DNA from 4 places in the Geodermatophilus sp. SYSU D00525 genome. Region 1 is predicted to be linked to each of the others. Evidence: predicted binding sites of a transcription regulator. Region 1 holds the regulator's gene; each other region holds the start of a gene.
What was found. The regulator LexA, encoded in region 1, represses DNA repair genes until DNA is damaged. The targets are predictions, from matches to a motif close to TCGAACANNTGTTCGA.
Positions count from the first base shown of each region.

Region 1 (5,223 bases):
CCGGCCCTGGCAGGCGCGCCGCACGCCGGCGACGACCTTGGTCCGGTTGAACGGCTCGCTCACCCCGCTGCGCTTGACGACGGCGAGCACCGCCTCCTCGACGGTGGTGAAACGGCGGCCGCAGGCCGGGCACGAGCGGCGGCGACGGGTGGTTGCCCCCTCGTCGGCCTCGCGCGAGTCGATCACGCGGCTGTCGGGGTTGTGGCAGAACGGGCAGCGCACTGCGGTTCACCTCCTCCGCGGGAGACCGGACCGGGGACCCGGTCGGGCGGCTGGTGCCGACGGGCTCGTCCGGCCCTGCCGGACCCGCCCGTCTGCGTCTGTCTGTGGACCCCTCTGGGGACATCCGGTGGACACCCCGTGGAGGTCCTGAGGACGGCCTGTGGAGGACTTCCATCGGTGCAACTACTAGATGTAGGGGGACAGTAGGCCCCGCTCCACTACATCTGCAAGACGAGAACGCGCGTGTCTCTTCCGTCGAGATCCGGCCGTGACCCCGTGGTGACCAGGGGCGAGCAGGGTCCCCTCCCGTCACACGACACGCCGGGACGCCGCGCGTGTCGGCGCGCGGGAGGGGGCGGGTGGGTGTATCGACCGCCCGTCAGGAGGGCGTCCACGAGCGCCTGCGGTGGCGCGCGGACGCCCGCCCGGATCGCCGGCGGGACGCCGGCACGGGAACCACGGGCCCCGGGAGCACTCGCCCCCGCGGCGGGTCAGACGGTCGGGCGGACGGCGGGGCGGCCGCCGCGGGGGTGCGGCACCAGGTCCCCGAGGCGGATCGGCCGGGTGTAGAGGCGGGCGTCCTCGGCGAGGGTGTCGGCAGCGGGAGGTGCGGCCACGGACCCGAGGGCGATGGCGGGCATCTCCGCCGTGACGGCGCGGTGCCGCCCGGCGCCGTGGACGGCCCGTGCGCGGTGCCGGCCCGCGCCACCGCCGACGGCGGGCATCTCGGCGGTCATGTCGAGGCCGTGTCGACGTGCTCGGCGGGAGCGCTCGAGCGCAGGGCCTGCCGCCCGGTCCGATGCCGCCACGGCTGCCGGCGGGACCTCGGGCGCCGGCGCGAGGTGCCGTTCGGGCAGTCGCACGTCGGCCAGCCCCACCCAGGTGCCGGCACCCTCGACCACCTCGGGGACGTCGGTCCGCAACCGCACCCAGGCCTCGCACACGCCGGCGTCGTCGTGTCGCCAGCCGAGCATCGCGCCGGGCACCCAGCTGCTGTTCACGAACACCTCGACGTCCTGTGGGGACCCGAAGGACACCGCTGCCTGGCTGTTCACGGCTGCTGACACGGTCCTCACCGTAAGTGTTGGTCTGCACTCATTTCGTGAGCGACGCGACCGCCGATGGTTGACGAACCGGGGAGGTCCGCCTCGTCAGTTCCGGCCGCCCGGCCGCCGGCGGAGCGCCTACGGCAGGCGCAGCACCTGGCCGGGGACGACGACCGCCGCCTCCAGGTCGTTGAGCTCCTCGATCGCGTCGACCACCGCGCGCACGTCCTGGCCGGGGCCGGCGACCTCCGCGGCGATCGACCACACCGTGTCACCGCTCTCGACCACGACGCTGCTCTCGCCGGCCAGGCGCAGGCCGTCATCAGGGGCGAGGACCCCCCGGCCGAGGGCGGCCCCGCCGACGCCGGCGGCGAGGACCAGCACGGTGACCAGGCGGCGCCCGCGACGGGTCAGCCGCACCGGCGACGGGGCCGGCGCGCACCGCGTGCGGACGGCGGTCCGGGCGGGCTCCGAGCGCACCGGCCGCCCGCTGGGGCGGGCCGGGTCGCGACGGGTGCGCGGCCCCTCGGCGGCCGGCCCGGCGGTGCGCGCGGGAGCCGCCGCGGGACGGTCGGGCACCGGCCGCAGGTGCCCCGCGACGCGGGGACCCGAGCCCGGCAGGCCCGCCCGCGGCGCCGGCCGGTCGGCGCGAGCCGGGACCGACCGACCCCCGCCGGCGGCCGTCCCGCCCTCCCCGCGGAGCGGCGGCCGCCACGGGACCCGGACCGCCGCGTCGAACTCGAGCACTGCCTGCCGCACGCTGCCCATGACCGCTCCTCCAGATCGGGTCCACCGAATCGAACGCGTGTTCGATCGAACGTCTGTCCGGATGTCTACCGCACGGGTCCGACGAGTGCGAGAGCGGCGCGGCGTGTCCTTCGAACACACGTTTGAACCTGTGGCGCCGGCGCGCTACGGTCCGTGCGGGCGCACCGCCCGCCGACCGGCCCCGGGCCGGGAGGGCGACGGACGGGCCGCGGGGACGCGGCCGGCGAGGAGGAGACGTGGCGGGCACGAGCGGGACCGGCCAGGGCACCCGGGGCGGCGCGGCGACCCGCCGTCCGGCCGCCGAGCGCGGTGCCGGCGCGGACGGCACGGGCGCCGTGCGCACCTTCCCCGACCGGGGCGAGGGCGGCGACGGCCTGACCCAGCGGCAGCGCCGGGTCCTCGAGGTCATCCGCGACTCGATCGAGCGGCGTGGCTACCCGCCCTCGGTCCGCGAGATCGGCGAGGCGGTCGGCCTGTCCTCGGCGTCGTCGGTCGCCCACCAGCTGTCGGTGCTGCAGAAGAAGGGCTGGCTGCGGCGCGACCCCAACCGGCCCCGCGCACTCGACGTCCGGCTGCCCGGCGAGACCGCGGGCGAGTCCGCCCCCGCGGCGCCCGCCGCGGCCGCCGACGGCTCGGCGGCCCCCACCTACGTCCCGCTGGTCGGGCGGATCGCGGCCGGTGGCCCGGTGCTCGCCGAGCAGGCCGTCGAGGACGTCTTCCCGCTCCCCCGCGAGCTCGTCGGCGAGGGCACGCTGTTCATGCTGCGCGTCGCCGGTGACTCGATGGTCGACGCGGCCATCTGCGACGGCGACTGGGTCGTCGTCCGCCAGCAGCCCACCGCCGAGAACGGCGAGATCGTCGCCGCGATGCTCGACGGCGAGGCCACGGTCAAGACGTACAAGCGCCGCGACGGGCACGTCTGGCTGCTGCCGCACAACCCGGCCTACGAGCCGATCCCCGGCGACGAGGCCACCGTCCTCGGCCGCGTCGTCACCGTCCTGCGGCGGGTCTGAGCCGCAGGTCCCCACCGGTGCCGGAGCTCAGGCGCTGGCGGGCGGACCACCGGACCGGCGGCGGCGCAGCCGCCCGCCGATCCACACCAACGCGGTCGCGACGACGGCGGCGGCCACGCCGGCGGCCACCGGCGACAGGCCCCCGGCGTCCCCGCCGAGCAGGGCCGACGGCGACGGGTCGGCCGCGGGGGGCGCCGCCGTCGTGGGCGGCGCGGACCCCGCCGGGACCGGCACCGCGGTCACGTCCCCGGGGAGGCCCTCGCCGGCCACCAGCAGCGCGCTGCCGTCCGCGGTGAACGACACGGCCTCCCCCTGCGGTGCCTCGGGCAGGGCGATCCGCACCGGCTCGCCGGCCAGCGCCCCCGGGACGTCGGCCCCGGCGAGCGGCCAGACGTAGGCGTCGGTGTAGGTGCGCAGCGCGATCCGGCTGCCGTCGCGGGCGACCGCCCCGCCGGTGACCAGCAGCTGCCCGGCCCGGCCCACGGGACCGCCGGGCGTGCCGGTGAGGGTGAACGCGACGGTGCCGACGTCGGCCAGCGCGACCGTGCCGCCGTCGACCAGCGGCGCCGCCGGCCGGTAGACGTGGCTGGCGCCGAGCACCTCCTTGGTCACGATGTACGGGGTCCCGTCGGGGGCGAGCAGCAGCGCCTCGGCGTCGTGCGGGCCGTCGGGGTAGGTCAGCCGGTACAGCGCCGTCCCGCCGTCGGGCCGCAGCGCGACGAGCGCGACCGTCGTCCGGACGGTGGTGTTGTCGCCGGTGTCGGCCAGCCACACCGTGCCGTCGGGGCCGACGCCGAGGTCCTCGGGGTCGTAGGGGTCCACCGGCGCGGTGGTCACGTCGACGACCTGGCACGCGCCGTCGAGCACGTACACGGCGACCTCGTCCCCGCCGTCGACCACGGCGAGCATCCGGTCGCCGACGTCCACCAGGCCGGAGAGCTCGGCCAGCCGCGGGTCGGTCACCTGGCAGCGGACCGAGGGAGCGGCCGGCTCCTCGGCCGCGGCCGGCGCCGCCCGGAGGGCGAGCAGGCCCGCGGTCAGCAGGACGGCCGGTGCCCGCCGGACGGTGCTACGCGGACGGGCGGCCGGACCGGGCACTCGCCCAGCGTGACAGCACCAGCGCGTCGAGTGCGTGAACCACGCCCAGCAGCAGCAGCCCGACGGCCGCGCCCACCACGGCGTCGGTGACCCAGTGGAAGTCCAGCGAGACCATCGCGATCCCGGTGGCCACCGGCCCGACGACGGCCAGCCACCACAGGGTGCGCTGCACCCGCGGCCCGAGTCCGTACTCGACCGCCTGCCAGCGCGCCACGCCCCACATGAGCACGGCGTTGGCCACGTGCCCGGAGGGGTAGCTGGCGCCGTCGCGGTGGAAGAAAGAACCGGGATAGGCGGGGGCGGTGCGGCCGGTGCCGAACTTGAACGCGTAGACGACGACGGTGAGCAGCGCCAGTGCGGTGACCACCCGCAGCAGCGGCAGCACCGTCCGCTCGCGCACGCACAGCCAGCCGACCAGGGCGGCCAGCACGATGAGGATGGTGCCGCGGCCGCCGATCTGGGTGACCGCCCAGACCGGCCAGTAGGCCGGGGAGTCGCGCAGGTCCCAGGCGCTGACCACCTCGGACACCTCGAGGTCCAGCCGCTCGAGCACCCCGCGGCTGAGCAGGTCGACGGTGACCCCGACGGTGACCGCGAACGCCACGACCAGCAGCCACCACGGCGGGCGCCCGCTCCCCACCACCGGCTCCGGGCGGGCGGTGGCCCGCTCCGGGCGCCCGGTCGGCGCGCCGGGGCTGCGCCGCACCACGCCGCTGGTCACGCGATCACGGTACCGGGCCGTGACCCGCCCGTGACCTCGGCGGGGCGGAACGGCGAGCCGCCCGGGCACCCGGCGCGGAGCCGGGCACCCGGGCGGGCGGGGGTGCGGGAGACGGTCAGCCGACCGGGACGGCGAACCGCTCGAGAGCGGCGGCCAGGCCGCCGTCGACGCGGGCGGTCAGCCGGGTGCCGCCGGCCTCGTGCTCCTCGCTGAGCACCTCGCCGTCGCGGTGGACGCGGGCCACCAGGTCGCCGCGGTCGTAGGGCACGAGCACCTCGACCTCGACGTCCGGGTGCGGCAGCCGGGCGGACACGATCTCGCGCAGCTGCTCGATGCCCTCGCCGGTGCGCGCGGA
Region 1 is NZ_JBJGZK010000026.1:5,499-10,721, reverse strand. It holds gene nrdR (transcriptional regulator NrdR) at 1-222, opposite strand, end outside; gene ACI796_RS18510 (hypothetical protein) at 714-1,289, opposite strand; gene ACI796_RS18505 (LysM peptidoglycan-binding domain-containing protein) at 1,407-2,036, opposite strand; gene lexA (transcriptional repressor LexA) at 2,273-3,049, shown strand; gene ACI796_RS18495 (hypothetical protein) at 3,077-4,147, opposite strand; gene ACI796_RS18490 (phosphatase PAP2 family protein) at 4,119-4,868, opposite strand; gene hflX (GTPase HflX) at 4,984-5,223, opposite strand, start outside.

Region 2 (5,223 bases), on a different contig from region 1:
GCCGGCTCGCCGGTGCGCGAGCGCGACACCGCGCTGCCGCCGCTGGACCCCGCCGTCACCGACCTGGTCGCGGGCCTGACCGCGGGCGCGGCCACCCCCTACGACGCGGTGCGCGCCATCCAGGGCCACTTCTCCCGCGCGAACGGCTTCGTCTACAGCCTCTCGACCCGGCCGGGCACCAGCGGCGACGACCTCGCCGACTTCCTGCGGCTCAAGCAGGGCTACTGCGAGCAGTACGCCGGGGCGATGGCCGCCATGGTCCGGGCCGCGGGCATCCCCGCCCGGGTCGCGCTGGGCTACACCCCCGGCCGGGTGCAGCCCGGCGGCGGACGGCTGGTCACCAGCGACGACGCGCACGCCTGGGTCGAGGTGTACTTCGACGACCTGGGCTGGGTGCCGTTCGACCCGACCCCGATCGACAGCGAGCGCGCCGTCGACCTGCCGTGGGCGCCGCGGCCGGCCGACCAGGAGGTCCTCGAGCGCCCGCAGGACGTCCCGACCGCACCGACCGCGCCCCAGAGCGTCCCGACGCCCCAGCGGGACCGGGTCGACGGCGCCACGCCGCAGGGCACGACGACGGCCGCACAGACGTCGTCGGCGCGCCCGGTGCTGCTCGCCGCCGGCGTGCTGCTCGGGCTGGCCGCGCTGCTGGCCGCGCCCGCCGGCGCCCGGGCGCTGCAGCGCCGCCGCCGGGTGGCCGGCGGCAGCCCGGCCGCGCTGTGGGACGAGCTCGCCGCGACCGCGCGCGACCTCGGCCTGCCCTGGGACCCCGCGCAGACCCCGCGGCAGCAGGCGGCGGCGCTGAGCCGCACCCTCGACGGCGTCGCCGTCGCCGGGGGCGCGCACGGCGCCGGCGTCCCCGGCGCGGCCGACGCCATCGGGCAGCTGGCCCGCGCGGAGGAGGCGGCCAGCTACGGCCGTCCCGGCGCGCCCGCCGACCCGTCCCTGGGCGCCGCGCTGACCCGGGCGCGGCGGGGGCTGGCCGCGGCGGCGGCGCCCGGGGCCCGGCTCCGGGCCCTGCTGTGGCCGGCGTCGCTGGGTGACGCGCTCGGGGCGGCGGTCACCGCCCGCCTGCCCCGCCGGACCCCCGTCGCCTGAGCGGGACCCCGCGGGTCCCGGGCCGGCGGGGTCTACTGCCGGGTCGCCCAGACCGAGGCGCCGTGCCAGTCGATGGCCACGGCCGGCTCGTCCCCCACGACCCAGGCGTCGTGTCCCGGCGGCAGCGTCGTGACGTCACCGGGACCCGCGTCGAGCTCGGTGCCGTCCGCCATGACGACGTGGATGCGGCCGGAGAGGTGGTACTGCTGGTGCGGCGCCTCGCACAGGTCCGTGCCGGCGACCGGCCTGACGTGCTCGGACCACCGCCAGCCGGGCTGGACGGTGATCCTGCCGACCTCGACGTCGCCGGCCAGGCGCACCAGCTCCAGCCGCCAGTTGTCGCCCTGCCGCACCTCGTCGGGACGGTCGAAGGACACGTGCTCCAGGGGCTGTGTCTGCGTCATCGGGACTCCCCCTCCCGAGCGGCCCGTTCGTGGCGGTTCCAGTGTCCCCACCCGTCCCCGGACGGTCGACCCCCCAGGCCACCGTGCCGGGAACGGCGACGGCCGCCGTCCCGGGTGGGACGGCGGCCGTCGGCGGGGTCTCGCGGGCTACTGGTCGTAGCGGCGGCGGAAGCGCTCCTCGAGCCGGTTCTTCAGCGGCTGCCGGCGGGGGCGGCCGCCCCGGCCACGGCCGGCCTGCGCGCCGCGGGCACCGGCCGGGCCGGTCTCGACGGCGCCGGTGGCCGAGCGGTAGTTGAGGACGCCGAGCGCGGCACCGCCGAACATCACGAGGAAGCCGAGGACGCCCAGGGGCACGGACGGGACGACGGCGCCACCGACGAGGACGGCCAGGCCCACCACGACCAGCAGCGCACCGAGCTGCAGCTTCCGCCGGGCCTTGAGCCTGCGGTCGCCGGTGCGGACGGAGGAGGCGAACTTGGGATCGTCGTCGACGAGGGCGCGCTCGATCTGCTCCAGCAGTCGCTGCTCGTGCTCGGAGAGCGGCACCGAGACCTCCAGGTGGGCGGAGCCAGACACCACCGGGCCCGTACCCGGTGGTGACACCGAGGATACGAGCCGTCGGCGGGGTGCGAAAGGCGAGTGCGCGGCGACCCGCCGCACTGCCGTCGGGACCACCCCTCCGGGGGTCCGTGACGGGTCCCCCGGGCCCGCCTCAGCGCACCCGGCGGTCGCGGTCGCGGTGCAGCAGCGTGGCCGGCCGCACCGCGCCGGCGCCGAACCGGCGGGCCGCCCGGTCGGCGGCGAGCTCCGCGTCGCGGCGGCCGTGCTCGCGGGCGCCGAGCTCGAGTTGCCGGGGCGCCTCGCCGGACCGGACCAGCCGCTCGGCCCGCACGCCGACCAGCCGGATCCGCGCCCGGTCCAGCCCGAGCGCGTCGAACAGGGCCCGCGCGGTCTCGTACACCTCCTGCCCGACGTCGGTGGGGACGCCGAGGGTGCGGCTGCGGGTGAGGGTGGTGAAGTCGGCGAAGCGGACCTTGATGCTCACCGTGCGGGTCAGCCAGCCGCCCGCGCGCAGCCGGGCCGCCGTCCGCTCGGACAGCCGCAGCAGCTCCCGGTGGATCACGGCCGGGTCGTCGACGTCGGTGGGGAAGGTCTCCTCGTGCCCGGTCGAGCGCTCCGGCTCGTCGGGCACCACCCGGCGGGGGTCGCGGCCCCAGGCCAGCTCGTGCAGGTGGGCGCCGGCGGCGGGGCCCAGTGCCCGCTGCAGGGTGCGCGCCGGGACGTGCGCGAGGTCGCCGACGGTGCGCAGCCCCAGCCGCAGCAGCACCTGCTCGGTCTTCGCGCCCACGCCCCACAGCGCGCCGACCGGCAGCGGGTGCAGGAAGTCGATGACCTCGGCCGGGCGGACGACGAGCAGCCCGTCGGGCTTGGCGTGGGTGGAGGCGAGCTTGGCCACGAACTTGGTGCCGGCCACGCCGACGGAGCAGGTGATGCCCTGTTCGTCGAAGACGCGGGCGCGCAGGTACTCCCCGATCTCGGCGGCGTCGCCCAGCCGGCGCCCGGCCCCGCCCACGTCGAGGAAGGCCTCGTCCAGGCTCAGCGGCTCCACCAGCGGGGTCACCGACCGGAACAGCGCCATGACCGCCCGGGACACCTCGGCGTAGAGGCCCACGTCCCCCGGCAGCACGGTCGCCGCCGGGCACAGCCGCAGCGCCCGCGCCGTCGGCATGGCGGCGTGCACGCCGTACGCGCGGGCCTCGTAGGTGGCCGAGGTGACCACCCCGCGGTTGCCCGCGCCGCCCACGATGACCGGCGTGCCGGCGAGCTCGGGGTGCCGGCGCACCTCGACGCTGGCGAAGAACGCGTCCATGTCGACGTGCAGCACCGTGCACCCCTCGGCACGCCCGCCCGACGACCGCACGCGACCTCCCCGCTCGAACACGTGTTCGGAGACTAACGGTCCCCCGCCGGCGGCGGCGCGCCGTCCCCGGCGTGTCCGGGGAGCTCGTGACGACGCTGGTCGGCGCATGTGTGACCGGCGCACGGGCGAGGTAGGTGGGACACGACCGACCGTCGTCCGGCGGACGGTCCCGACCCGGATCCCGGAGGAGCCCGATGGCGCTCGACGACGACGACATGACCAGCACGGAGGGTCCGGCCGACAGCGGTGCCGGCGAGGGCACGCCCGGCCAGCACGACGGCGGCGCCGACGGCGGTGCCGACAGCGGCGCGGGCCACGGCCCGGCCGACGGCGGCGCGGTGGGCGGCGGCTCGGACGGCGGCGCGGACGGCGGCGCCGACGGTGGTGCGGACGGGGGCGCGGACGGCGGCGCGGACGGTGGTGCCGACGGCGGCGCCGGTCACGGCCCGGCCGACGGCGGTGCGGACGGCGGTGCCGACGGCGGCGCCGACGGTGGCGCGGACGGTTCGGCCTGAGCCAGGACCCGGCCGTCGCGGGGTCGGGCGGGGCTGACACCCGCCCGGCCCTGCGCCGGTGCACGCACCTCGACCCCGCGGTCTTCGCCGAGCGGTACTGGTCCCGCCGCCCGCTGCTCGCCCGCGCCGAGGACACCGGGGAGTCGTTCACCGACCTGCTGACGCTGACCGACGTCGACGAGCTGCTGTCGCGGCGCGGCCTGCGCACGCCGTTCCTGCGCATCGCCAAGGACGGCGCCGTCGTCGACGCCCAGCGGTTCACCACCTCCGGCGGCGCCGGCGCCGAGGTGGCCGACCAGGTCTCCTCCGACGCCGTGCTGCGGCTGTTCGCCGACGGCAGCACCGTGGTCCTGCAGGGCCTGCACCGGCTCTGGCCGCCGCTGATCGAGTTCGCCGACCAACTGGCCGCCGACCTGGGGCACCCGACGCAGGTCAACGCGTACGTGACGCCGCCGTCCTCGCGCGGGTTCAGCCCGCACTACGACGTCCACGACGTCTTCGTGCTGCAGGTGGCCGGCGAGAAGCGCTGGACCATCCACGAGCCGGTGCTCGAGGAGCCGCTGCGCACCCAGCCGTGGACCGACCGCCGGGCCGCCGTCGCCGCGGCCGCCGAGCGCGAGCCGGTGGTCGACGCCGTGCTGCGCCCGGGCGACACCCTCTACCTGCCGCGCGGCTACCTGCACTCGGCGGTCGCGCTCGGGCAGACCAGCGCGCACCTGACCATCGGCGTGCACTCGGTGACCCGGTGGGCCGCGGCCGAGTCGGCGCTGGACCTGGTGCGGGTGCTGGCCGCCGAGGACCGGGAGCTGCGCCGCGCCCTGCCGCTGGGCCTGGACCTGTCCGATCCGGCGTCGGTCCGCGACGACGTCGCCACGGTCGTGACCGCGCTGCAGGAGTGGCTGGGCCGGGTGGACCCCGGCGAGGTCGCCGAGCGGCTGCGCTCGCGGACCTGGTCGCAGGTGCGCCCCGAGCCGGTCGCGCCGCTGGCGCAGGCCACCGCGGCGGCCGCGCTCGGCCCGGACACCGTGCTGCGGCTGCGCCGCCGGCTGCGCTGCGCGCTCCGCGACGCCCCGGCCACCGCCGAGGGCGGGCGGGTCGCCCTGCTGGCCGGCCGCCGCCGGCTGGAGTTCCCCGCCTCCACCCGCGCCGCGCTCGAGGGCCTGCTGGCCGCCGGCGAGCTCAAGGTCGCCGACCTGGCGGGCCTGGACGCCGACGACCGGCTCACCCTCGCCCGCCGGCTGGTCACCGAGTCGATCGCGCTGGTCGCCGGCGCGGCGGTGCAGGG
Region 2 is NZ_JBJGZK010000006.1:7,863-13,085, reverse strand. It holds gene ACI796_RS07030 (transglutaminase family protein) at 1-1,098, shown strand, start outside; gene ACI796_RS07025 (cupin domain-containing protein) at 1,131-1,502, opposite strand; gene ACI796_RS07020 (DUF3040 domain-containing protein) at 1,650-2,078, opposite strand; gene dinB (DNA polymerase IV) at 2,215-3,387, opposite strand; gene ACI796_RS07010 (BatC protein) at 3,618-3,938, shown strand; gene ACI796_RS07005 (cupin domain-containing protein) at 4,226-5,223, shown strand, end outside.
Region 2: dinB (DNA polymerase IV) is a predicted target of LexA. The motif match lies at 3,437-3,452, and genes of this name have one in related genera.

Region 3 (5,223 bases), on a different contig from region 1:
CTACCGCGCCGGCTGCGCGCGGTCGGTGCGGCCCGGGTCGGGACCGCTCGGGTACGTCGGTCGTGGCGCGCGGGACACCGTCCGCGCCGACACGGGATCGCACGGCCGGGACCGGTCGGCCCGGGGAGGGCCGAGTTGCGCGCCAGCGCCGATCAGTCTAGGCGTCGAACAGCGGTTCCGACGACGCGCCCGGGTCACGCGGGACGGCTGTGACACCCCCGAGGGGGATGCCGCCGCGCGGCACCGGGTGGCCGAGGTGCCGCCAGGCCGCCTCGGTGGCCACCCGCCCGCGCGGGGTGCGGGCCAGCAGCCCGGCGCGGACGAGGAACGGCTCGCACACCTCCTCGACGGTGGTCGGCTCCTCGCCCACCGCGACCGCCAGCGTGGAGACGCCGACCGGCCCGCCGGAGAAGCGCACGACCAGCGCCTCCAGCACCGCCCGGTCCAGCCGGTCCAGCCCGAGGTCGTCGACGTCGTAGAGGGCCAGCGCGGCCTGCGCGACGGCGCGGGTGACCCGGCCGTCGGCCTCGACCTCGGCGTAGTCGCGGACCCGGCGCAGCAGCCGGTTGGCGATGCGCGGCGTCCCGCGGGAGCGGCCGGCGATCTCGGCCGAGCCGTCGTCGGTGAGCTCGACGCCGAGCAGGTCGGCGCTGCGGGCGAGCACCTGCTGCAGCTCGGCGGGCTCGTAGAACTCCATCTGCCCGACGAAGCCGAACCGGTCGCGCAGCGGCCCGGTGAGCAGGCCCGCCCGGGTGGTCGCGCCGACCAGGGTGAACGGGTTGATCTCCAGCGGGATCGCGGTGGCGCCGGGCCCCTTGCCGACGACGACGTCGACCCGGAAGTCCTCCATCGCCATGTACAGCAGTTCCTCGGCGGGCCGCGCGATGCGGTGGATCTCGTCGATGAACAGCACGTCGCCGGGGCCGAGGTTGGACAGCATCGCGGCGAGGTCGCCGGAGCGCTCGATCGCCGGGCCGCTGGTGATCTTCACCGAGGTGCCGAGCTCCGAGCCGATGATCAGCGCGAGGCTGGTCTTGCCGAGCCCGGGCGGGCCGGACAGCAGCACGTGGTCCGGCGGCCGGCCCCGGCGCTTGGCGCCCTCGAGGACCAGCGCGAGCTGGCGGGCGACCTTGGGCTGGCCGATGAAGTCGGTCAGCGAGTGCGGCCGCAGCGCGGACTCGACCACCCGCTCCTCGTCCCCGGCCTGCGGGGAGACGGCGAAGTCGCGGCTGATGCCGGACTCCACCTCGCCGGTCAGCGACCGGTCGAACGGGGCGCTCACGACCGGCCCAGCAGCTGCAGCGCCTGGCGCAGCAGCAGCGCGACGTCGACCCGCCCGGTGCTGGTGAGCTGCTCGTCGGCGACCGGCGCGAGCGCGGTGAGCGCGGTGTCGGCCTCCTTGGTGGACCAGCCGAGCCCGACCAGCGCCGAGGACAGCTGGTCGCGCCAGGGCGCCACCGGGGTGACCGGCGCGAGACCCGCCGGGGCGGGCCCGTCGAGCTGGGTGTCGATGGTGGTGGCGCCCAGCCGGTCGCGCAGCTCGAGGATCAGCCGCTCGGCGCCCTTCTTGCCGATGCCGGGCACCTGCATGAGCGCCTTGACGTCGGCCGTGGACACCGCGCGGCGGACCTCGCGCGGCGGGTGGATGGCCAGCACCGCCTGCGCCAGCCGCGGGCCGACGCCGTTGGCGGTCTGCAGCAGCTCGAACAGCTGCCGCTCGTCGTCGTCGGCGAAGCCGTAGAGGGTGAGGGAGTCCTCGCGCACGACCAGGCTGGTGGCCAGGCGGGCGTCCTCCCCCACCGCGAGCCGGGCGATGGTGCCCGGCGTGCACTGCACGGCCAGGCCGATGCCGCCGACCTCGACGACCGCGCCCTCCGGGCCGACCGCGGCGACCCGGCCGCTCACCGAGGCGATCACCGGGACACCCCCTGCCAGCGCGGCAGCGTCCGCTGCACCACCGGCGCGCCGATGCCGCCGGCGATCGCCGCGACCCGCAGCCGGTCCTGGGCCGGGCCGCGCCACACGTGGCAGACCGCCAGCGCCAGGGCGTCGGCGGCGTCGGCCGGCTTGGGGGGTGACGCCAGCCCCAGCACCCGGGTGACCATGAGGGTGACCTGCTCCTTGTCCGCGCGGCCGTTGCCGGAGATGGCCGCCTTGACCTCGCTGGGCGTGTGCCAGGCGACCGGCCGGTCGGCCTGCGCAGCGGCCAGCGCCGCGACCCCGGCCGCCTGCGCGGTGCCGGTGGCGGTGCCCTTGTTGTTCTGGGTGAACACCCGCTCGATGGCCACGACGTCGGGCCGGTGCTCGCGCAGCAGCGCGGTGACCTGGGTGTGCAGCTCCAGCAGCCGCAGCTCCAGGTCCAGGTCCGCGGAGCTGCGGATCACGCCGACGCCCACGGCGGCCGGGCGCGTGCCGGGCCGGCCGTCGACCACACCCCACCCGCACCGGGTCAGCCCCGGGTCGATGCCGAGCACCCGCATGCCCGCTCCCCCTCCCACCGAACGCGTGTTCGACCGCAACCGTAACCGTCCCGGACGACGGCCCCGCGGCGCAACACGCGGCACGGTCCGGGGAGCGGTGCGCGGCCCCGGCCGTGCGCGGCGGGGAGGGAGAGGATGAGCTCCCTCAGCCGACCTTCTCGAGCACCTCGTCGGAGACGTCGTAGTTGGCGTAGACGTTCTGCACGTCGTCGAGGTCCTCGAGCGCGTCGATGAGGCGGAACACCTTGCCGGCGCCCTCCTCGTCGAGCTCGACGGTGACGCTGGGCACGAACCCGGCCTCGGCCGAGTCGTAGTCGATGCCGGCGTCCTGCAGCGCGGTGCGGACGGCGACCAGGTCACCGGGCTCGGAGACGACCTCGAGGGTGTCGCCGAGGTCGCGGACCTCCTCGGCGCCGGCGTCGAGGACCGCCATGAGGACGGTGTCCTCGTCGACGCCGTCGGCCTTCGGGACGACGACGACGCCCTTGCGGGTGAACAGGTAGGACACCGAGCCCGGGTCGGCCATCGAGCCGCCGTTGCGGGTCATCGCGGTGCGCACCTCGGAGGCCGACCGGTTGCGGTTGTCGGTGAGGCACTCGACGAGCACCGCGACGCCCCCCGCCGCGTAGCCCTCGTAGGTGATCGACTGGTACTCGACGCCACCGGCCTCGGCGCCCGAGCCGCGCTTGACCGCGCGGTCGATGTTGTCGTTGGGGACCGAGGACTTCTTCGCCTTCTGGATGGCGTCGTAGAGCGTCGGGTTGCCCGCGGGGTCACCGCCGCCGGTGCGCGCCGCGACCTCGATGTTCTTGATCAGCTTGGCGAACAGCTTGCCGCGCTTGGCGTCGATGGCGGCCTTCTTGTGCTTCGTGGTCGCCCACTTGGAATGGCCGCTCACTGTGCTCCTCCGAGGTCGGGGGCGCCGGCACCGGCGCCGCTGGGGGCTGCGACCGCCCCGCCGACCGCGCTCCGCACGATCTCCACGAAACACGCGTGGACCCGGGTGTCCCCGGTCAGCTCGGGGTGGAAGCTGGTGGCCACGACGTCGCCCTGGCGCACCGCGACGATCCTACCGTCGGCCGCTCCGCCCTCGACCCGCCCGAGGACCTGCACCCCCGGCCCGGCCTCCTCGACCCACGGCGCACGGATGAACACGGCCGACAGCGGGCCGCCGGGCACGCCCTCCACCGCGACGCGCGACTCGAAGGAGTCGGCCTGCCGGCCGAAGGCGTTGCGCCGCACGGTGACGTCGAGGCCACCGATCGTCTGCTGCCCGGGCGGGGCGTCGAGGAGCCGGTCGGCCAGCAGCACCAGCCCGGCGCAGGTGCCGTACACCGGCAGCCCGCCGCGGACGGCGGCACGCAGCGGCTCGAGCAGCCCGGTGCGGACGGCGAGGTTCGCCATCGTGGTCGACTCGCCGCCGGGCAGGACCAGCCCGTCGACGGCGGCCAGCTCGGCGGGGCGCCGCACCGGCACCGCGTCCGCGCCGAGCCCGGTCAGGACCGCGAGGTGCTCGCGGACGTCGCCCTGCAGCGCGAGCACCCCGATCCGGGGCGCGCTCACCAGCCGCGCGCGGCGAACCGCTGCGAGTCGGACAGCGTGTCCACGTCGATCCCGACCATGGCCTCGCCCAGCCCGCGGGAGACCTTGGCGATCACGTCGGGGTCGTCGTGGAACGTCGTCGCCTGGACGATCGCGGCGGCGCGCCGGGCCGGGTCGCCGGACTTGAAGATCCCCGAGCCGACGAACACGCCCTCGGCGCCCAGCTGCATCATCATCGCCGCGTCGGCCGGGGTGGCGATGCCGCCGGCGGTGAACAGCACGACCGGCAGCTTCCCGGTGCGGGCCACCTCGGCGACCAGGTCGTGCGGCGCGCGCAGTTCCTTGGCCGCGACGAACAGCTCGGTCTCGTCGAGGGTGCCCAGCCGCCGGATGCCGGCCCGGATCGCCCGCACGTGCCGCGTCGCCTCGACGACGTTGCCCGTGCCCGCCTCGCCCTTCGACCGGATCATGGCCGCGCCCTCGGCGATCCGCCGCAGCGCCTCGCCCAGGTCGGTGGCGCCGCAGACGAACGGCACGGTGAACGCGTGCTTGTCGATGTGGTGCGCCTCGTCGGCCGGGGTGAGCACCTCGGACTCGTCGACGTAGTCGACGCCGAGGCTCTGCAGCACCTGGGCCTCGACGAAGTGCCCGATGCGGGCCTTGGCCATCACCGGGATGGAGACGGCGGAGACGATCCCGTCGATCATGTCGGGGTCGCTCATCCGCGCGATGCCGCCCTGGGCGCGGATGTCGGCGGGCACCCGCTCGAGCGCCATGACGGCGACGGCGCCGGCGTCCTCGGCGATCCTCGCCTGCTCGGGGGTGACGACGTCCATGATGACGCCGCCCTTGAGCTGCTCGGCGAGGCCGCGCTTGACGCGGGAGGTGCCGGTGACGGGGAGGGCGGCGGGGTCGGACACGGCTGCTCCTGGGTGGTGCGGAGGGCAGGCCGCACGACCGCGCGACCCGGCCCAGCGTAGGCGGGCTCAGCCGCGCGGTGTGCCGGCGCCCGTGGGGACCGCGTCCAGGCCGTCCTCGACGTCGAAGAAGCGGGGCAGCGGCCGGTCCGCGTGCAGCCGCAGCAGCCGGGGCAGCCGCCGCTGGCGCAGCAGCGCGGTGTCCCGGACCGCGTCGTTGTAGAAGCGCCGGGCCAGCCCCATGCGGGCGTCGGTCTCGGCCAGCGCGGCCAGCAGCGACGCGG
Region 3 is NZ_JBJGZK010000006.1:121,165-126,387, reverse strand. It holds gene ruvB (Holliday junction branch migration DNA helicase RuvB) at 158-1,282, opposite strand; gene ruvA (Holliday junction branch migration protein RuvA) at 1,279-1,917, opposite strand; gene ruvC (crossover junction endodeoxyribonuclease RuvC) at 1,914-2,480, opposite strand; gene ACI796_RS07555 (YebC/PmpR family DNA-binding transcriptional regulator) at 2,626-3,378, opposite strand; gene pdxT (pyridoxal 5'-phosphate synthase glutaminase subunit PdxT) at 3,375-4,043, opposite strand; gene pdxS (pyridoxal 5'-phosphate synthase lyase subunit PdxS) at 4,040-4,942, opposite strand; gene ACI796_RS07540 (hypothetical protein) at 5,009-5,223, opposite strand, start outside.
Region 3: ruvC (crossover junction endodeoxyribonuclease RuvC) is a predicted target of LexA. The motif match lies at 2,498-2,513, and genes of this name have one in related genera.

Region 4 (5,223 bases), on a different contig from region 1:
TGAGCGCCGACGGCGCCTCCCCCGGCCCGGCCCTGCCGTTCGCCGCGCTGGTCGCCGTCGTCGCGCTGGCCGGCAGCACCGCCGCGCTGGTCCGCACCTCCCGGGCGGCCCGCTCCCGCTGACCCCGGCGGGAGCCGGCGGGCGCGCTGGTACCCTCGGGGGGCGCGTCCCGCGTGCCGTCCGAGGCAGGCAGGGCGCGCGACGCGTGTACGACCCTCCTGCTGCAGACGTCCTGCAGCCGCCACAGACCAGAGGAGGTGGGGTTCTCCGTGCGTCACTACGAACTGATGGTCATCCTCGACCCCGACCTGGAGGAGCGCACGATCGCTCCCTCCCTCGACCGGTTCCTGACCGTCGTCACCAGCAGCGGTGGCACCGTCAAGACCGAGATCTGGGGCCGGCGCCGCCTGGCCTACGAGATCGAGAAGCACGTCGAGGGCATCTACGCCGTCGTCGACATCCAGGCCGAGCCCGCCGCGGTCGCCGAGCTCGACCGTCAGCTCAACCTGAACGAGTCGGTCCTGCGGACCAAGCTGATCCGGCCCGAGGTCCACTGACCATGGCCGGCGAGACCGTCATCACCGTCATCGGCAACCTGACCTCCGACCCGGAGCTGCGGTTCACGCCGTCGGGGGCCGCGGTCGCCAACTTCACGGTCGCCTCGACGCCGCGCACCTTCGACCGGCAGTCGCAGGAGTGGAAGGACGGCGAGGCGCTGTTCCTCCGCTGCAACGTCTGGCGGCAGGCGGCCGAGAACGTGGCCGAGTCCCTCACCCGCGGCTCGCGGGTCATCGTCTCGGGGCGCCTCAAGCAGCGCTCGTTCGAGACCAAGGAGGGCGAGAAGCGCACCGTCGTCGAGCTCGAGGTCGACGAGATCGGTCCCTCGCTGCGCTACGCCACCGCGAAGGTCACCCGGGCCTCGCGCGGTGAGGGTGGCGGCGGCGGTGGCGGTTTCGGCGGCGGCGGTGGCGGCGGTTTCGGCGGCGGCGCGAGCGACCCGTGGTCGACGCCCGCCGGCCCGTCCGACGAGCCGCCCTTCTGAGAAGGACCCCCTCGCCCCCACGCCTCGCTCCGCTCGGCGCGGGCCCCTGCGAGGGGGCCGGTCCACCACCTCACCACGCTCTAGCCGTACCTGGAGAACCCAGTGCCCAAGCCCCCTGTGCGCAAGCCCAAGAAGAAGGTCTGCCAGTTCTGCAAGGACAAGGCGACCTACATCGACTACAAGGACACGACGCTGCTGCGGAAGTTCATCTCCGACCGCGGCAAGATCCGTGCCCGCCGCGTGAGCGGCAACTGCAGCCAGCACCAGCGGGACGTCGCCACGGCCGTCAAGAACAGCCGTGAGATGGCCCTGCTGCCCTACACCTCGACGGCGCGCTGACCATGAGCACGATGAAGCTGATCCTGACGCAGGAGGTCACCGGTCTCGGGTCCTCCGGTGACACCGTCGAGGTCAAGGGCGGCTACGGCCGCAACTACCTCCTGCCCCGCGGCCTGGCCATCGTCGCCACCCGCGGTGCCGAGAAGCAGGTCGAGTCGCTGCGCCGGGCGCGTGCCGCCCGCGACGTGCGGTCGCTCGAGGAGGCCCAGGCCGTGGCCGGGCGCCTGTCCGGCCTGACCGTCCGGGTGCCCGCCCGCGCCGGCGACGGCGGCCGCCTGTTCGGCCGCGTCACCACCGCCGACGTCGCCGCGGCCGTCACGGCCGCCGGCGGCCCGGAGCTGGACCGCCGCCGCATCGAGCTGCCGAGCAGCATCAAGACCACCGGCAAGCACACCGTCACCGTGCGGGTGCACCCGGAGGTCACGACGACCCTCCCCATCGAGGTCGTCGCCGGCTGAGGACGCCGCAGCACCGCCCGCGAGGGGCGTCGGACAACCGTCCGGCGCCCCTCGCGGCGTCTCCGGGCCGTGCCCGCCCTCCCGGGACCCCGGGGTCCCGGACGGCGGCAGGGAGGCGGCGGACACCGCGGACGGCGGCCGTCGTGGCCGGGCCCCGGGTGCCGGCGGGCGCCTGTGACGGCTGCGCCGGGCGGGACGACACGACACGCCCGGAGCCCCCGGCGCGCCGACTTTCTCGTGTCCACAGCCGGTGGGTGGCCGGGACGCAGGTGACGCCCGCGAGACCGCGGCACGACCGGCCGGTGTCCTCCCCGTCTCCACATGTCGACTCCGGCTGTCCACCGACTTGTCCACAAGTTGTGCAGAACGCGGCCCACACGGGTGTTGGACGGGTCCGTCCCCGCTTCCTAACGTCGTCTCCTGCGCCGGACCACCACGAACTGTCGGTGGCTCCGGGTAGTGATGTCCTCGAACGCGTGTTCGAGTGGCACGCGAGGCGTCCTGGTGCTTCCCCCACCGGGCCCCGGCCGGGCGGCCGGGGTCTGTACGCGCGCGCGTGCCCACGAGGAGAGGGAGGTACCCAGGTGGCGGTGGCCGACGACTTCAGCCGGCCGCAGGCGACGGCGCCGGAGTACGACCGGCAGCCGCCGCAGGACGTCGCGGCCGAGCAGTCGGTGCTGGGCGGCATGCTGATGAGCAAGGACGCCATCGCCGACGTCGTGGAGCAGCTGACCGGCAACGACTTCTACCGGCCGGCGCACCAGGTGATCTACGACTGCATCCTCGATCTCTACGGCCGGGGTGAGCCGGCCGACGCGATCACCGTCGCCGCGGAGCTCAACCGCACCGACCAGCTGTCCAAGATGGGCGGCGCGGTGTACCTGCACACGCTCATCGCCTCGACGCCGACGGCGGCCAACGCCGGCTACTACGCCCAGATCGTCGCCGAGCAGGCCACCCTGCGCCGCCTGGTGGAGGCCGGCACCCGCGTCGTGCAGCTGGGCTACGGCGCGGCCGGCGGGCGGGGCGACGTCGACGACATCGTCGACCGGGCGCAGCAGGAGATCTACGAGGTCACCGAGAAGCGGATGAGCGAGGACTACTCGCGCCTCGAGGACGTCCTGCAGCCCACGATGGACGAGCTCGACGCCATCGCCTCCCGTGGCGGCACCGCCCGCGGCGTGCCCACCGGCATCCGCGACCTCGACGAGCTGACCAACGGCCTGCAGGCCGGGCAGATGGTCGTCATCGCCGCCCGTCCCGGTGTGGGCAAGTCGACCCTCGGGCTGGACATCGCGCGGTCGGCCACGGTCAAGCACCACATGCCGGCCGTCATCTTCTCGCTCGAGATGAGCAAGCACGAGATCACCATGCGTCTGCTGTCGGCCGAGGCGAAGGTGCCGCTGCACCACATGCGCGCCGGCACGCTGTCCGACGAGGACTGGTCGAAGCTGGCCCGCCGGATGGGCGAGGTGGCCGACGCCCCGCTCTACATCGACGACTCGCCGAACATGACCATGATGGAGATCCGGGCCAAGGCGCGGCGGCTCAAGCAGCGCAACGACCTCAAGCTCGTGGTCATCGACTACCTCCAGCTCATGACGTCGGGCAAGCGCGTCGAGAGCCGCCAGCAGGAGGTCTCGGAGTTCTCCCGGGCGCTGAAGCTGCTGGCCAAGGAGCTCGAGGTCCCGGTCATCGCGATGTCGCAGCTCAACCGTGGGTCCGAGCAGCGTCAGGACAAGAAGCCGATGCTGTCGGACCTCCGCGAGTCCGGCTCGATCGAGCAGGACGCCGACATGGTCATGATGATCCACCGCGAGGACATGTACGAGAAGGAGAGCCCGCGGGCCGGCGAGGCCGACATCATGCTGGTCAAGCACCGCAACGGCCCGACGGCGAACGTCACCGTCGCCTTCCAGGGCCACTACAGCCGCTTCGTCGACATGGCCAACTGAGCATGGCCAACTGAGTCGGCACAGCCGACCGACCGGCCGCACCGACGCGCACGAGGGCCCGGGACCGTCACGGTCCCGGGCCCTCCGTGCGTCCGCGGTGTTCCACGTGGATCACCGAGCGCGACGTTGCAACGACGCACCGTCGCACTGCAACGTCGTGACCCCGGTCGCGCCCGCTCGTTGGTCCGGGCCGAGCACCGCCGAGCCCGGCCGTGTCCTCGATCGACCGCTTCCCGTCGAGAGGCCATCGCGTGACGACCCTGCCCGAGCACCCCCGCACCGACGCGCCCGCGCCCACGCACAGCCGCCGCCGTTTCCTCACCTACCTCGTCGCCGCGCCGACGCTCGCCGTCGCGGCGCAGGTCGTCGCCGAGGTGGCCGGCCCGGCCACCGCGCAGGCGCTGCCGTCCCTGCCCGCGCCGGCCGAGCTCCTCGACCTCGGTGACGTGCTGATCCTCGCCGGGAAGCCCACCGAGGACCTCATCGTCGTCACCGTCGACGAGCGGGGCCGGGTCGGCCTGGCCCTCCCCCGCGCCGAGGTCGGCCAGGGCATCACCACCGCCGTCGCCATGCTGCTGGCCGACGAGCTCGACGTGCCGCTGGACCGCGTCGACGTCACCCTCGCCGACGCCCGCCCCGAGCTCGTGTTCAACCAGCTCACCGGCGGCTCCAACACCATCCGCAGCGTCTACGGCCCGGTCCGGCGGGCGGCCGCGGTCGCCCGCGCCCGGCTGCTGGCCGCCGCGGCCCTCCGCTGGGGCACCACCCCGGCCTCGCTCACCGTCACCGACGGCGTGGTCAGCGGCCCCGGCGGGCGGACCGCCACGTACGGCGAGCTGTCCGCCGCCGCGGCCGACCGGACGCTCGCCGTCGCGCTCGCCGCGCCCAAGCCGGCCGCGGCCCAGCGGGTGGTCGGCACGCCCACCAGCCGCACCGACGCCCGCGCGATGGTGACCGGCCGGCAGCGCTACACCCTCGACCTCGACGTCGTCCCCGGCGCGCTGCCGACCATGCTGCGCCGCCCGCCCTCGATCAACGGCACCGTCCGGTCGCTGGACAACGAGGCCGAGGTCCGGGCCATGCCGGGCGTCGTCGACGTCGCCGTGGTGCAGACCGGGGTCGCCGTCCTCGCCGAGACCTTCGGCCAGGCCCGCGACGCCGTCGCGGCCGTGCGCGCCACCTGGGGGCCGGGCACGGTCGACGACGAGGACGACGAGTCGATCCGGCGGAAGCTGCGCGCGGTCACCCCGCCGCCACTGGCGCCCGGCCTGCTGGTGCGGACGGTGGACGCGGAGTTCGACTTCGCCTTCGTCAGCCACGCGCCGCTGGAGCCCAACTGCGCCATCGCCCACGTGACCGCGGACCGGGCGGAGATCTGGTCGCCGCTGAAGTCGCCGATCGTCGCGCAGGAGGCCATCGCCGCCGAGCT
Region 4 is NZ_JBJGZK010000005.1:168,676-173,898, forward strand. It holds gene ACI796_RS06790 (hypothetical protein) at 1-122, shown strand, start outside; gene rpsF (30S ribosomal protein S6) at 270-557, shown strand; gene ACI796_RS06800 (single-stranded DNA-binding protein) at 560-1,042, shown strand; gene rpsR (30S ribosomal protein S18) at 1,145-1,381, shown strand; gene rplI (50S ribosomal protein L9) at 1,393-1,839, shown strand; gene dnaB (replicative DNA helicase) at 2,430-3,794, shown strand; gene ACI796_RS06820 (molybdopterin cofactor-binding domain-containing protein) at 4,046-5,223, shown strand, end outside.
Region 4: dnaB (replicative DNA helicase) is a predicted target of LexA. The motif match lies at 2,308-2,323, and genes of this name have one in related genera.